Regions from separate parts of the Crocosphaera sp. Alani8 genome, predicted to be linked through region 1. Evidence: predicted binding sites of a transcription regulator. Region 1 holds the regulator's gene; the other holds the start of a gene.

Region 1 (9,949 bases):
TTATCTTTCCTCACAAAAAAATTTACTAGATGTTCTCAAGGAAGAAAATTTTAAAAGAAAATACTTTACTCAAATTCCGTTAGAAACCTTACAAAAATTATTAGTGTATGAAAATATTAACTGATAACTGATAATTGGTAACTGGGAAAAAAGATATCTCACCAATCATTCCTGATTGCTATATGAGTGTTGTAAATAAAAAAACAATTTTAAGTTATGTAAATAAGTTTTAAATTAGGTAAACTAATTATGTTTAAATTTTAAGAAAAATAGAGAAAAAAAAACTCTTAAGAGAGTGCTAATTTTAAGCAACCGTCTTTTAAAGCACTTCTAGAATACAGATAACTTATCTTACTCTTCTTTTTTTTACTTAAACATCCGTCATTTTTTCTCAAACTGACAACCATGAAATTCACTCTTTCCTTACTCACACTCACTCTTATTAGTGGAAGTTTCTTATTACCCATCGGAGGAATTAACAAACAAGCGATCGCTTCTGAGGGAACAACCTCCGAGACTTCTGCAACAGAACTTCCCACTACTTCGACAGAACAAGAAACAGCTATTTCTACACCCCCAGAAACAGAAAAAACTCAGGCCACACATCTAGTTCTCAACCTAAAAGAACGTCGGGTTTATGCTTATCAAGACGATACAGTTCTTGCTAACTATCAAGTTGCTATTGGTAGACGAGGATGGGAAACACCCAAGGGTAACTTTTCCGTAATTCAAATGGTAGAAAACCCCCAATGGAAAAACCCTTGGAATGGTCGAGTTAGCGCAGCCGGTCCTAATAGTCCTTTAGGAGAACGTTGGATTGGTTTTTCGAGAGAAAACGGTAAATATATCGGTTTTCATGGGACTCCTGGAGAACACGTTATGGGACAAGCAGTTTCTCATGGTTGCGTTAGAATGCGGAACCGAGACGTTAAAGCATTGTACGAATTAGTGCAAACAGGAATCCCCGTTATTGTTCAATAAACTACATTAGGTTAGTCAAAGAAAAAGTTAAACTGAAGAAAGGGAAGGTAATATTTTTGGTAGCAAAAGCAAAAGACATGAATATAAATAGCGAGAATTAGTCTTTGCTTTTTGTGTTTCAAAAATTTCTCTGTTCCCCGTGACTAACCTAAAAATTTGATTATAAAATTCTTATGGCAAGTGTAGCGCAATCCCCGTATACAAAAGAGCAGATTTCAGCTTGGTTGAGAGGTTTACTAACTATCGCTTGGTGTGATGGTGACTATGATCTCCAAGAACAGAAGTTGATCGCAGATTTAACTAAGGATTTGTCTGTCGATGATCAACAAACCCTTTCCTACCAGTCTATCGAACCAGAAGAGTTAGCAAACGCTTTGGGTGATGATGTCAAAACTGGGGAGAACTTCTTAAGAACTGCTGTATTAGTTGCGATCGCCGATGGGATATACTCTACACCAGAAGCGGAACTTTTGCATCAGTATAGCGAGGCTTTAGGGTTAAAAATAGAGGCATTGAATTCTTTGGAACATACTCTCTGTAAACCCAACGGAGAAGAGCCTCAAGCCCAAGTAACGGGTAATGCAGCCCCTTTGGTGAGTCCTCCTCAACCTCAAGCTGACTTATTGCATCCCCTCAAAGATTGGTTGGATGGCATGGATATTCACGATCCTAGTGTAGCTCGATTTATTTGTAAGATGGTTCCACCTCAGTGTCCCTTTGAACGGGACATTAAGCTGTTTGGTCACAAAGTTGTTCATATTCCTCCTTTGTGTAAGCTTAACCCTTTGTATGAACAGTTAGTAGGGTTAAGATTCAGGGCATTATCTTATTTAGCTGATGAATGTCACGAAGATATTTCTGAGTTTATCTAGATTTAATTTTCTATATGAATAGGTAACCCATAGGTGCATTTATCCTATGGGTTATTATGATTATTAGTTATTAATTTCCGTTATCCCTGCGGCGGTTAATGCTTCTAAAAACTGGGTTTCTGATAGTTGAGCAATACCTAATTTCTGAGTTTTTTTCAATTTATCTCCAGGGTTTTTCCCAACAATAACGTAATCAGTTTTAGAACTTGGCGAACTGGTTAAAGTTCCTCCTACTCGTTGAACCAAAGATTTAGCTTTTTCTCGGTTCATACTATTTAGACTGCCAATAACGGCTAGTTTCTTGGCTTCTAAAATAACTTCATTTTTTATTTTTTCTTTTATTTCTTTTTCTTTTTTTTTCTCTTCTTTCGTAGATTTTTCTTCCACTTCTTTAATATCTTGTTCGACACCTGAAATGCCTTCCTTATTCTCTTCTACAATTAACTTTTCATCTTCCTGTTTTGGCGGAGTATCTAATGTTTCTTTTTCCTGCTTTATAGAAGCTAATTTATTTTCCAATTCAGTAATTATTTCTTCTTGCTTTTTAATTTTTTTTTCCAGTTTTTCTCTCTCTTCGGCTATTTTTTTACTCTCTTCTCGTTCTTTCTTTAAGCTATTATTGTCTTCCTCTAGAGCTTTTAGCTGTTTCTCTAAAGATGCAATAGTTTCCTGTTGCTGAGTTAAACTATTTTCTAAAGATTGTTTTTCCTCTCTAATACTATTTACTTGCTGTTGCAAGTCTTTTTCTAGCTCATTTTTCTCTTGAGATAAACTCTCTAGTTGTTTTTCTAAAGCTACGACGGTTTCCTGTTGCTGAGTTAAACTATTTTCTAAAGATTGTTTTTCCTCTCTAATACTATTTACTTGCTGTTGCAAGTCTTTTTCTAGCTCCTTTTTCTCTTGAGATAAACTTTCTAGTTGTTTTTCTAAAGCTACAACTATTTCCTGTTGCTGAGTTAAGTTATGTTCTAAGGATTGTTTTTCCTCTCTAATACTATTTACTTGCTGTTGCAAGTCTTTTTCTAGCTCCTTTTTCTCTTGAGATAAACTTTCTAGTTGTTTTTCTAAAGCTACAACTATTTCCTGTTGCTGAGTTAAGTTATGTTCTAAGGATTGTTTTTCCTCTCTAATACTATTTACTTGCTGTTGCAAGTCTTTTTCTAGCTCCTTTTTCTCTTGAGATAAACTTTCTAGTTGTTTTTCTAAAGATACAACGGTTTCCTGTTGCTGAGTTAAACTATTTTCTAAACTTTCCCTCTTAGCGATTACTGTTTTTAATTCTTGGTTTAAAGAATCTTTTTTTTGAGTCGCTTCTTGCAGATTACTATTAATCTTATTTCGCTCTTCTCTAAGGTTTCCCAGTTGTTGCTCAAGATTAGATAAATCTTTTTTGTAAGTCTCTTCTAATTGCAGTTTTTGCTGCTCTAAAGATTGATTTTTTTGCTGACTTGCTGTAACTTTATCTTGTTCCTGTCTAACCATATGTGATAAATTACTCTTCTCTTCGTGTAGTTTAATAACATCATTCTCGAATGCTGTCACTTGTTGCTTTATATAAACATAATCCTTTTGTAAATAATCATTCTTTTGGGTCAACTCTTGATTAGTTTGCTCAAGATTGTGCAATTGTTTTTCCAAACTTTCTTTCTCTTGATCTAACTGTTTTTGTTGTTCTAATAAAGTTGTTTCTCGTTTTGAATAATTGTTACGAAGTTGCCAATAGGCGATCCCAAAAGCACCTAACACAAACGTCAATGCACCAATTTCATAAACCAATGGGTTAATCATATATATGTCTCCTACTAAACAAACAGCAACTAACTAGTACCAGTGTCGAAGGTGTAGCGTCCTAGTTGCAATCAAGACCGTCCCATATTTCTATATATATCAGGATGCGATCGCCTTTTGTGAGAAATCTTTTCAATGCTCACAAATCTTAACGTACTGTTAACTCCATCCATATTCCAGGAGATTTGTCAAATATTTGTTAATCACTAAGCAATCTTTTTCTAATATTAGACTGAGATACTTTTAACCTCTGGCTGCGCTTAAGGAAGGTAAGAAACTAACAAGGGAAGGAAAAATAATGATTAACATTAAGACTAAAAGTTGTAGCAAAATAAAAGGAATGGCACCTCTATAAATGTCTTCTGTTTTTAGTTCCGGTGGTGCCACTCCTCTAAGATAGAATAGAGCAAAACCAAAGGGAGGAGTTAGAAAAGAAGTTTGTAAATTAGCAGCTAAAATCACCCCATACCACATTAAATCAATACCAAGTGTTTCCGCAACAGGTTTAAAAATAGGAATTACAATAAAAGCAATTTCAAAAAAGTCGATAAAAAAGCCTAAAATAAACACTGTGAACATACTTACAGCCAAAAATCCATATTTTCCTCCCGGCAAATTCGTTAAAATTTCCAACATAAAACTATCCCCATCAACTCCTCGAAAAACTAAACTAAAAGCAGTTGATCCAAAAAGGATAAAAATGACCATTGTGCTAATCCTTAAAGTTGCGTCACAAGATTGTTTTAAAGTAACCCAACTCAACTGCTTATTAAAAGCAGCTAAAATCATAGTTCCTAACGCACCTACTGCACCAGCTTCTGTGGGGGTAGCCACACCAAAAAAGATACTTCCTAACACCAATAAAATTAACGATAAAGGAGGAAGCATCGCTTGACAGACATTTTTTACTAAGGTTCTTTTACTAATATTTCTTTCTTCTGGGGGTAAAGGTGGCGCAACATCGGGACGGATTAAAGAAGTAATAATAACATGAATTGCGAAGGCACTAGCCATCATTAATCCGGGAATAATTGAGCCAATAAATAAATTTCCCACAGGAATTCCTAATTGATCTGCTAATACCACTAAAACAATACTAGGAGGAATTAATTGTCCCAAAGTTCCTGATGCAACGATCGCACCCGCTGCCAATTCTTTGTTATAGCCATAACGTAACATAATAGGTAGAGAAATCAAGCCCATTGCAACTACAGTTGCTGCTACAACTCCTGTAGTTGCGGCTAATAAAGCACCGACAATAACCACTGCTAAAGCAAGTCCACCTCGTAATCTACCGAATAAAATTCCTATTGTTAACAGCAATTTTTCAGCAATACCTGTCTTTTCCAACATCGCTCCCAAAAATATAAAATAGGGAATGGCTAAGAGGGTATAATTAGCCATAATGCCAAAAATTCGACTAGGTAATGCACTCAAAAAAACGGGGTCAAATGCCCCTAAAATGATTCCAATAACCGCAAAAATAATCGAAACCCCACCCAAAGAAAATGCCACGGGGTAACCAAAAGAAAGTAAAATTAATGCTCCGAGAAACATTAAAGGACCCAACCAATCATACCCTATTATCATTATTTATCTCCTCAGATGTGGATTGATCGGTAAAAATAGCCCAGTTTTTAATTGCTTCGGCCATACCTTGAAAAATAAGTAAAATATAACTAACAATAATCATCGACTTAATTGGATATCTAGGAAGTCCCCCAGGATCAGAAGACATTTCCCAAATTTTCCAAGAATTAACCACATTACCCCAAGAGTAATAAATTATCATTAAACAAAAGGGAATTAAAAATATAAAAACTCCAATAAAATTAGCTAAAGCTTTTCGTTTTGGTGACCAATCTTTATAGAGAAGATCAACTCTAACGTGTTCATCGTGCTTAAGAGTATAAGCTGCTCCCAAAAGAAAAACAATATCAAACAAGTACCACTGTATTTCAATTAACCCATTGGAGGTGAGATTTTGTCCAATAAACCTCCCTAAATATCGTCCGATTACATTCCATACCCCGACAAAAATCATCAAAAGAACTAACCAATAAGTTAACTTTCCTATCCATTCATTGATTGTGTCGATAATTTTGGCAATACTTAGTAGTTTTTGCAACGTTTAGCCTCGATTTCAACTCATAAGTATTTTAGTATAACAATATGAGGTTAAGGGTAGAAAGTTTATATAATTTTAAGTTTTTTAATAATAATTTTGTGTTAGCCCTACCTAAGCAATGCTAACCAAAGCTTCCGATAAATATTCTGCCGTTGATTCTACTAAAGGGATTGTATTTTCGTATAACATTCGAGTTGGTCCTATTAATCCCACACTTCCTACAGCAGTATCTCCTTGACAGTAAGTAGCAGAAACTAGACTACAAGAATGCATAGATTCCAGATGATTTTCTGTCCCAATTTTAAGGGTAACTCGTCCGTTTGATAACTCAGATTCAGGTATATCTAAAATCAAAGGTAAGAGTTTATCTTGTTCTTCTTCCAGTAAGTGTAGCAACATTTGAACTTGTTCTAACTGGGAAAATTCGGGTTGTCTCAAAACTTCTGAGACACCATGAATCATCACTTGATTAGAAATTGATGTCTTTAGATAGGTTTGTAGTTGCTTGAGTAAGCTTTTCAAAAAATCTGTGTAACTAATAAAATCTTGATCTATTTTTTGCCAATCTAAGTTATTTAGTTCTAATAAAGATTTCCCTTTCAACTGACTGTTTAAAAAATTTGATAAAATATTTAATTCCTCTTCTAACCAATCCCGATCTTCTTCGTTATCTCTGACTAAACTAAGGGGAATATCCACCACTATTGATTGAGTTTGCAGGCTATCGGTAACAACTAACAACATAGCTTGCTTCGCTGAGATAGGTATTAGTTGCAGGTGACGAAGCTGATTAGGAGAAGTTTGCGGTAAAGTAATTAGAGCAATGTAACCACTTAAATTGGCTAGGATTTGAATTGCCCGTTGTAATGCCGCTTCAAAATTGTAAGTTTTTTGGTTGAGTTTTTGAGTTAAATTCTGTTTTATTTTCTTAGCACTTTTGGCGTTAGGTGTCATTAGATTATCGACATAAATTCGATAGCCAAAATCAGAAGGAATGCGACCGGCTGAAATGTGGGGTTGATATAAAAAACCCGCCTTTTCCAGTTTACCTAAAGTGTTGCGGATGGTGGCAGAACTTACACTAAAATCGTATTCAGTTATTAAAGTTTTTGAGCCAACCGGTTCAGCTGTCGCAATATAATGTTGTACCGTAGCCCTTAAAATGTCTTGATGACGTTGATTTAATAAAGTGGTAACTCTCATAATGATTGGCGTAGTCAATCTAAGACTTAATAAAACAGTTGTTAATATTAAAGCAGTTTTGTGCCATTAATATTGAGGAATCGTTTCATCAACTTTCGCAGAGTAGGCTGCAATACCTCCTGTTATGTTTTTAACATTGGTGAAACCGTTGTTAAGTAGCCAAAGACACATCTGGGCTGATCTCATTCCATGATGACATAAAACGAGGGTTTCTTTGTGGGGATCAAAACGCTGAGTAATTTCTGAAGACCATTGTTGAAACTGACTTAATGATAGTATTTCAAAGCCGCCGATACGAGCGATCGCAACTTCTTCTGGTTCCCTAACATCGATTAATTGTAACTCATCGGGGTCTTGGGCTAACCGTATGGCGAGTTCCTCAACGCTGATAACAGGAATAGAGGGAGATTGAGTCATGGGGATAATTAACAGTTGAATGTATCTACGTAAACATTAACAAATTTATGGGGGTACTACTGCAGAGTAGAAACTCCTAATTTGACATAAATAATTAAAACATTTTATAATTGGTGTTTGTGTGTCTGATTCGATGCTCGGATCAGGTTATGGCATCACTAAAAAGCACAGAGCAATCATCATTTAAGTTTAGCTTTGCGCTACCTGTACGGCAACAAAAACAAAGACAAAATTATGACTTATGCAATCATTGAGGCCGGGGGAACCCAACTTCGGGTTGAACCTGGCCGTTTTTACGATCTTAATCGTCTCACTGCCAATGAGGACGGATCTTACGTTATCGATAAAGTATTATTGATTAACAATGACGATGAAATCACCATTGGACAACCTTTTATTGAGGGAGCTACCGTAGAAGGAACGGTGATGGAAAATCGACGGGGAAGGAAAGTGATCGTTTATAAAATGCGTCCTAAAAAGAAAACCCGTAAAAAACGGGGTCACCGTCAAGAATTAAGTCGTTTAATGATTAATTCTATTAGTGTTAATGGCGCTGTTATTGCAGATACACCCTCAGACACCACTCCAGAAACTCCCTCCGATACCACAGAGGGAGAATAATTCTACAATAGACTTAATTATTACAAGGAAGATAACCAATTATGGCTCACAAGAAAGGAACAGGAAGTACCAGAAACGGACGGGACTCTCGCGCCCAACGACTCGGGGTTAAACGCTACGGTGGACAAGTGGTTAGGGCTGGTAACATTCTCGTTCGTCAACGGGGAACCAGAGTTCACCCCGGTAATAACGTGGGACGGGGTAATGATGATACCCTCTTCGCTTTGATCGATGGGATTGTTACTTTTGAGTATAAAACCAAAAGTCGTAGAAAGGTTAGCGTCTATCCTGTCGCTGCTGAATAATACTAATTTCCTCAAGTATTGTATCAATTCCCGTAGGGGTCAACGACCGTTGACCCCTATCTACGTTTAACTGATATCTAATACTCCTGACTCCTGACTCCTGACTCCTGCCTTCTGACTCCTGACTCCTAACTCCTAACTCCGTTTCACCCACATTTTAACTAAGGGAATTTCAAAATCATATTGACTGTCTATCTGCTCAATGATGTGATGTCGTAACATATACTGTAAAGCTTTTTCTGTAATCTCATCTCTATCTGTATTGGGTTGTTGTCCTTTAGCTAAGTTCAACAGTAGATTTTGTCCTGCTAAAATCTCCTCTTCCGACTCACCGGTAAACTCTGTCCAAACATTGGTAAAGTAGGGTTCCCCGTTAATAAAACCGTCTTTAATCGCAGCTTTTAATAGTTCTGGGGTAATCTTATCAGTGTGATGAAGATTTGCTTGAGTTACCATTGCAGCACCCAAAAGTTGCAATAAATAGGGTTGACAATGGGTCAGTTGCAACACTTCTTCCACAATACCCTCATCGTAACGCAAGGTAAATTCTGGATCGGGATCTAACAGTAATTCTCTTGCTTCTTCTGGTTCAAGATAAAGCATTTCAATGGGAACCACACTGATAAAATAACTACTCCAGTTCGGTCCAATTTCATCGAGGGTTTTCACACCAGAAAAAAGAAACCCTAATTGATCGTAATGTTGAATGAGATGACGCAATTCATCAAACAATTTTAAGCTTATTTGTCCTTCATTAATGGCTGTACCAATCTTCTCAAATTCATCTAAATTAAGTAATAGTTGTCTATCTTCTAGTTTCTCTAGTGCTTCATCTAACCAGTCTTCTAAAACAGTATAAGGACTCTCTTTAAACTGGTTACGCTTGGGGGGTGTGGGTAATAGAACCCCTTGACTCTTACTATCTTTGTAAATGGCACGAACTAAACCCTGACAAAAATCCGCTTCACTGTTGGTAATAGCCGCGCTTTGCATATCGAGAAAAACAGGCAATACGTCACTAGGAAAGAGACGGGGAAGATTATATAAAAAAGAGGTTTTGCCACAACGACGGGGACCGTAAAGAATGAGGGTGGGGCGATCGCTATTTAAAATACGGCGTACAATATCCTCAGCGAACTTGCGACGACCTTTAAATAAGTAATCACGGTTCAGACGCACAGGGTTGCCAAACTGAAAGGGGTTGAGTTGTTCCCCTTGGGACTGTTTTTGCTGTTCTTCTAGTTCAAGTTCAATGACTCGCTGCCATCTGGTAATCACAGGTTGCCAACGCTTAATCTCAGGGGGTTTAAGTCCCAGTGCTGGCAGTTGTGCGGATAAACTTGCTAATCTATCTAAAACACGCTCTAAACCCCGTTCTCGTAAGGCTCCATTACTCGCTTCTAAAGCTGCTTCAATATCCCTGGCAACCCCTTGTAAGCGAGGGAAAATGATAGAAAGTTCTGGTTTAATATAGGGGGAAATTTCTGTTTGAGGAGTGTTTTCTGCTTCGCTGTCTGATTGATAAAAAGTAGGAACCAGTAACGGTAATAAAGGATGTTCTGGTTTGGCAATAGATACCAGTTCAGCTAAGGTTTTGACGGTGGTTAATTGATCGGCAATAATTTGGGGTAAGG
Region 2 (7,078 bases), on a different contig from region 1:
AATCTGGTAAAGAATCTAAAACCGCCTTCATTTGTGCATCCAACTTGGAAAAGTTAACGTGGGCTTGTCCTTCTATCAAAGCAAAGTATTTGTCATCTGTATTAATCCAAACAAAGGCTTGTAACTGTTCAATGGCAGCCGGGGTTGCCGGATCACTACTTCCGGCAGCTAAAAGAACAGGAATAGTAATTTGAGAAAGTCCTCTAGCACCAAAAACTGCGCTAGTAACAGGATTAATTACGAAAGCAGAAGTAATACGCTCATCTCGAAAATTATACTCTTTTCGAGGTAGTTCTAAAGCCCGACATTGCAACAGTAAAGATAAATTAGGCCCCCATAATTCCTGTCCACAAATCTCTTCTAAAGTGTCAAAATCTAGGTTTGCTCCGGCTAAAGCTAAAGCGGTATATCCCCCAAAAGAATGACCCATTGCCCCCACATTATTCAGGTCTAAACGTCCCTCAAATTCCGTTCTATTTCGTCTTTCTAATTCATCGATCACATAACTAACATCTAGGGGACGATCCACATATTCATCAACTTTAACAATCTCCCGAGAAAACCCTTGTAACATTTCTTCAAGCTGATTCAAATCGCTACCAGGATGTTGAGGTAAAGCAACCACATAACCGTAAGAAGCTAACTGTAAGACATCCTCTTTAAAATCTTCCGGACGAGAAGCTAAACCGTGGGAAAAAACGATCACAGGGGTTTTTCCCTCTCGCCATCGTTGCGGTTGCACCAAGACTACCTCAAACTCCCGTTCACGACTCTGATCGAATAATTTTAGTCTACGGGAGGGCCCAACCCCATAATCTCCCCTTTGACGAATATCTCTGATCTCACTAAAGTTAGGGACAGTCTCCTGTTCCCTTGTTTGAGCGGAGATGGTTTTCATTTCTGTGACAATAGCACTGGTTTCCTGTCCCAATAATTCTAAATAAGTAGCGGCTTTGAGAATTTCTTCCAGGTTGAACTGCATATTAACAGGCAAATGACGTAGAAAATTCAGTAAGCTCAATCCTTCTTCATCAAAAGCAGCTTGAACCATAGCCCCTCTAATAGCGTATAGTCCATTCCTTCCCCCCTGAATAGAAAACAAGTGACCAACTCGGTGTAAAAGTTCTTGTCCCATAGGACTATTGAAGAAACGAGAAACTTCTACAGGGTTGAGGTCAGCTTTTTTCAGTAATGCCTCTCTAAATGCTTCTTTTTCTTCCTCATTGACCCCGGCTAAATTCATATAGTAGGCTAATTCTTTATTGATTACCCCTTCATTAGCAAACAGTTCTAAGGAATCAACTCCCAAAGACAAGTTAAGAGGAGGGTAAATAAAAACAAGCCTTGACTGGGCATAAGCAGGAAAGACAGCTAGAATAGCAGCGAGAGTTCCTAAAGTAATATTTTTTAATTTTTTTTCTACAGGACTCTTTAGAGAGAATAAAAAACCAAACATATTTTTTTTACGAGGGCTATTACCACTAATTATTTTGTTTTTCAAATATAGCACTCTGCTACAACCCAATTTTCCCATTAAACTAGTAACTGTTTAATGGCAACAGCTTCAAAATTGACTAATAAGAAATTCTCACTCCTATGAACTCCAACACATTTACTTGGCATCCTTTAAAATTTTTACACCCACGTCACGACACTTGGCGTAGTCTTTTTTCTTGGGTTGGTTTATTGGTGGTTGCCCTAATTCTCTTGGTATTTAACCTCGATGGTTCTCCCTTACTAGACTCAGAACGCATTATCGGTCAATTGGTGGAAGAAATGGCACAAAAACCATTTTTATCTGGAGACTGGCTATTTCCTACCCTAGAAGGTGAACCTTACCATCAGCATCCCGTTTTAGGGTTATTTTTATTAACTCTAACCAGTGGGCAAGGGGAGATAATTCCTGGAAATCTTCGCTTAGTGGGAGCCATATTTGCCTCGGTTTCCGTGCCTTTGTTGTACGCAGTAGGACGGGAGATTTTTGTTTTCTGGCAACCTGCTATATTCAGTGCCTTAGTTTACTTAATGTTATTTCCAATAGTTCGTTGGAGTCGTCTAGCTATGTTAGACGGAATTGTTCTCTTTTGGTCAATTCTAACTGTGTTGTGTGTGCTGCGATCCCGTAGAGATTTTCGCTGGTCTTTGGCTGTAGGCTTAAGTTTGAGTGGGCTATTTTTAACCCAAGGATTAATTGGCTGTTTACTAACAATTGTTTTAATTGTTTTTTTGGCTTGGGACACCCCTAGACTTTTGAGTTCTATTTATTTTTGGATGGGGGTTTGTTTGGGAGTTTTACCAGCTTTAATCTGGTATTGGATGGAATGGTTGGTGTATGGACAACCATTTTTGAATGAGGTTTTTTTCCACTCTGTTAAAGTGAGTTCCCTTGAATTTTTTAGTTCATTAACCTACTATCCTGTAGCTATTATTAAATATTGTTGGCCTTGGCTTATATTCGCTTTTTATGGACTCAAACTAGCCCGTAAATCCCTAAACTGGGGATGGGCTAAATTAGTACTAGTTTGGGGTGGTTTTTATGGTGGAATGATTCTTCTTCTTCCCCTGGACGGTATGGGTTATCTTTTACCTTTTTGTCCTGTTTTAGCATTGACAAACGGAATAATTTTTCATGAAATCAAAAATTGGCCCCAATATAATTCCTATCCCAAATCTTGGTGGATGGTTTTATTGAGCCTGTCAGGAGTAATTGGTATTGTTGGCCTTGTTATTGCTTTACATTTTCCCTTTGATTTCAAATTAGTATCTGATCGGTCTGATCTTGCCTTACTATCTGAACGTTTATTTTGGGTTTTAACTTTAATAACCATTGCTTTGACCTGGGCTGTCACCTCTACTCTAATTATTCGACGGAATCCGCAATTTATTGAAGTATTATTGTGGGGAACATACGTTAGTTTGTTATTAGTAATTGGTTCACCTTATTGGACGGGTCATAATGTTTATTTCTAAGACTATCCCTGCCAAGAAACGAGAAATCCTCTTTTTTTTGAAAACCCCTTGCAATTTTCTGTAGGTTCTTGTTATACTAGTTAAGACGACGCGGGATAGAGCAGTCTGGTAGCTCGTCGGGCTCATAACCCGAAGGTCGGTGGTTCAAATCCGCCTCCCGCCATTAAAATCTAAACTCTTACCATCCTAGTAATAAACTTCGCAGGTCAAGCTTTGAGGCCTAATTAAGACCTTTGATCTTAGGAGCTAAGTTGCGGAAACCAGCTTTTCCTAGCGTCTTGAATTTTGATGCTAGGGCGATTTGTGCTGGAATCCCTACATATTGTAACCATGAAAGCCCGTAACCTGGATAAGTTCGGGAACCCGTACCCAGATAACTGTTGCCAGACCTCCCCTTATTTCGCTAAATTAGCACTCGTAAGGTTAGAGTGCTAAAAGTTGAAACAAAGCACTCAGTTTCAATTATAAACACCAGGAGGATTCGTTCATGGCAGCAATTAGTATCAACGTCTCTACCGTTAAACCCCTCGGCGATCGCATTTTTGTAAAAGTTAGCCCCGCCGAAGAAAAAACCGCAGGAGGCATCTTATTACCCGATAACGCTCAAGAAAAGCCCCAGATTGGTGAAGTTGTGGCAGTTGGACCCGGAAAACGCAACGACGATGGCAGTCGTTCTGAATTAGATGTCAAAGTTGGCGATAAAGTTCTCTACTCCAAATACGCCGGCACCGATGTCAAACTGTCTGGAGATGACTACGTATTACTATCGGAAAAAGATATCCTCGCTGCCGTTGCTTAATGAGATCATAGGCAACCCAAAAGCTACTTTGTTGACGTATTGATTCAGAATTGACCAAAAAGAGGCATAACCTATGGCTAAATCCATTGTTTACAACGAAGATGCACGTCGTGCTTTAGAAAGAGGTATGGACATCCTTGCAGAGTCCGTAGCTGTTACCCTTGGACCTAAAGGTCGTAACGTTGTTCTAGAAAAGAAATTTGGCGCCCCGCAAATTATTAATGACGGGATCACCATTGCAAAAGAAATTGAATTAGAAGATCATATCGAAAATACTGGAGTTTCCTTGATTCGTCAAGCAGCCTCCAAAACCAACGATGTCGCTGGAGACGGAACCACCACCGCTACTGTTTTAGCCCATGCGATCGTTAAAGAAGGTTTACGTAACGTTGCTGCTGGAGCTAACCCCATTGCTTTGAAACGGGGTATCGATAAAGCTACCGACTTTTTAGTAGAGAAAATCGCAGCCCACGCTAAACCCATCGAAGATTCTAAAGCGATCGCCCAAGTTGGTGCCATTTCCGCAGGAAATGACGAAGAAGTTGGCAAAATGATCGCTGAAGCTATGGACAAAGTAGGCAAAGAAGGGGTTATTTCCTTAGAAGAAGGAAAGTCCATGTTCACCGAACTGGAAATCACCGAAGGAATGCGCTTTGATAAAGGATATATTTCTCCTTACTTTGTTACCGATGCTGAACGCATGGAAGCGGTATTTGAAGAACCCTGCATCCTGTTGACAGACAAAAAAATTAACTTAGTACAAGATTTAGTCCCTGTCTTAGAGCAAGTTGCTCGTCAAGGCAAATCTTTAGTAATTATCGCTGAGGACATCGAAAAAGAAGCCTTAGCAACCTTAGTGGTGAACCGTTTACGGGGTGTGCTGAATGTGGCTGCAGTAAAAGCCCCTGGATTTGGCGATCGCCGCAAACAAATGCTCGAAGACATCGCTATTTTGACCGGCGGTACAGTTATCAGTGAAGATGCTGGCCTCAAATTAGAGAATACCAAGCTAGAAATGTTAGGATCGTCTCGTCGGGTAACTCTAACCAAAGACGACACCACCATTGTGGCAGAAGGCAACGAAGAAGGCGTTAAAGCCCGTTGTGATTTGATCCGCCGTCAAATGGAAGACACAGAATCTTCTTACGATCAAGAGAAGTTACAAGAGCGTTTAGCAAAATTATCTGGTGGTGTTGCTGTCATCAAAGTGGGTGCAGCTACCGAAACAGAAATGAAAGATCGTAAACTACGTTTAGAAGATGCTATCAACGCCACAAAAGCAGCCGTAGAAGAAGGCATTGTTCCTGGGGGTGGCACAACTCTTGCTCACCTTACTCCTACCCTAGAAGAGTGGGCTAACGGTAATCTAGCCAACGAAGAGTTGACTGGTGCTTTGATTGTAGCTCGTGCGTTGACTGCTCCTTTGAAGCGTATTGCTGAGAATGCTGGTCAAAACGGTGCAGTAGTTGCTGAGAGAGTCAAAGAGAAGGACTTTAACACTGGTTATGACGCTGCTAGTGGTGATTATGCTGATATGTTAGCAGCTGGTATTGTTGATCCTGCTAAGGTAACTCGTTCCGGGTTACAAAATGCTGCTTCTATCGCTGGTATGATTTTAACCACCGAATGTATTGTGGTTGATAAACCTGAGAAAGAAAAAGCACCTGCAGGGGGTGGTGGAGACTTCGACTACTAAACCTCAAAATTAAGGTAAAACAAACTACCCCAACTTTTCACAAGTCGGGGTAGTTTCATGGATGGAGAAATTACTAACTAATATAAAAGTTAATCGTTAAACCCAAAACTAGAATTAATTGTGCTGTTAAAATCACTATATAACTGGCAAATTTAATCCGTACTATTCCGAGCAACAAAATTAAACTAGAAATATTAAACAGAGAATTCAACAATAAAAACACTAAACCTGAACCGTACAAAATAGAGGATAAAAGCGGGGTTAAGAAATAAGCAGAATTGAGAGAATTGAAAGAAATTACTAAACCAAATACTGTCATTGCTAGTAGCTGGTTTAAAGGTGTAGTTCCCCATTCGAGAAGTTGCATTTGGGGTAGAAATGATTGGCAAACCGTGGCAATAGCAACTCCAACCACAAGGAGACTTCCCAACTCTATAAACTCTCTAATTATATTGTCAAAAAATAACCATAACTTTTGCCATATATCACTAGAATTGCTAACATTAACCTGATATTCGTAAACTAAATTACCTGAAGGATGAAGGGGTTTAAAGGTTTCTGAATGTGCTATGATTGTTCCAGAATGGACTAAAGCGGAACGGCTATTAACAGGAGATGAAGAATCTTCTAGCACGGCAAATTTCTCAGGATAAGCACTAAAAATTAAACCTACTACAATGCTAATCAACCAAACTCCTAAAATCCTTAAAAACACTAATCTAGGATAATCTCCTAGAACTTGCCAGCTATTATTAATAACAAAAGGGTTAACGGTGGGAGAAGCTACTAAAAAACTGACACATAAAGGAATGGGTAAACCTTGTAATAATAACCGTCTTACGATGGGGAGGTTGCCATACTGTCCAAAAGGTAGTAAAAACCCTAAACTACTGCCAATGATTACTGCTAGGATACGAGTACGGGGTAATTTAGCCACTAATTGATGTTCATCAACAAAAACTAATAACCCACTAGAAATGACAATACCAAGGAGAAGAAACGGTAAAGATATTAATAGATTACTAACAAATAAGGTGTAAATATATTTTAGTTGATCCATATTCAAAAAGCGATAAACGATAGGTGATAATTGATAATTAGTAGTCTTTACGGTAAGTCAATTATCAACTACCTTAAAGATCGAACTCAGGTTAACACACATTTTCTAGGCAAAATATCAACTAAATTTTTTAGAATTAGCGGCTTCTCCACAAGTTCGAGGAGTGGGAAAAAGTTTGCCTGGATTAGCTAAATTATCGGGGTTAAATACCTGTCTTACCCATTGCATGGTTTCTATATCTATTTGGTTAAACATATAGGACATATATTCATTTTTATCGGCACCTATTCCATGTTCGCCTGATAGACTACCTCCTAAATCTACACACAATTTAAGTATTTCTCCCCCTAATTCTTCTACTTCTTCCCATTGTCCAGGGATAGAATTATCGTACAAAATTAATGGATGTAAATTACCGTCTCCTGCATGAAAAACGTTGGCAATACTATAACCATATTCTGCACCTAAGCGATCAATTTGTTGCAACACATTAGCTAACTGTGTACGGGGAACAACCCCATCTTGAACAAAATAATCGGGACTAATATTCCCA

Evidence for each region. Region 1 encodes HrcA, which represses chaperone genes, less so after heat shock. Its sites were predicted from a motif close to TTAGCACTCNNANNNTNNGAGTGCTAA; they were not measured.
Region 2: a site for HrcA is predicted at 3,379-3,405, ahead of groES (co-chaperone GroES). Genes of this name have one in related genera too.

Annotation. Positions count from the first base shown of each region.
Region 1 covers NZ_JARVCN010000013.1:3,921-13,869, forward strand. Annotated here, with positions in the region: gene recJ (single-stranded-DNA-specific exonuclease RecJ) at 1-124, shown strand, start outside; gene P9B04_RS01075 (L,D-transpeptidase) at 406-981, shown strand; gene P9B04_RS01080 (Mo-dependent nitrogenase C-terminal domain-containing protein) at 1,155-1,853, shown strand; gene P9B04_RS01085 (BRCT domain-containing protein) at 1,917-3,641, opposite strand; gene P9B04_RS01090 (TRAP transporter large permease) at 3,885-5,231, opposite strand; gene P9B04_RS01095 (TRAP transporter small permease subunit) at 5,215-5,769, opposite strand; gene hrcA (heat-inducible transcriptional repressor HrcA) at 5,881-6,972, opposite strand; gene P9B04_RS01105 (rhodanese-like domain-containing protein) at 7,039-7,389, opposite strand; gene rplU (50S ribosomal protein L21) at 7,624-8,010, shown strand; gene rpmA (50S ribosomal protein L27) at 8,052-8,315, shown strand; gene P9B04_RS01120 (hypothetical protein) at 8,451-9,949, opposite strand, start outside.
Region 2 covers NZ_JARVCN010000097.1:1,205-8,282, reverse strand. Annotated here, with positions in the region: gene P9B04_RS07130 (alpha/beta hydrolase) at 1-1,501, opposite strand, end outside; gene P9B04_RS07125 (ArnT family glycosyltransferase) at 1,597-2,970, shown strand; tRNA gene P9B04_RS07120 (tRNA-Met) at 3,060-3,133, shown strand; gene groES (co-chaperone GroES) at 3,458-3,769, shown strand; gene groL (chaperonin GroEL) at 3,843-5,465, shown strand; gene P9B04_RS07105 (permease) at 5,539-6,525, opposite strand; gene glcD (glycolate oxidase subunit GlcD) at 6,643-7,078, opposite strand, start outside.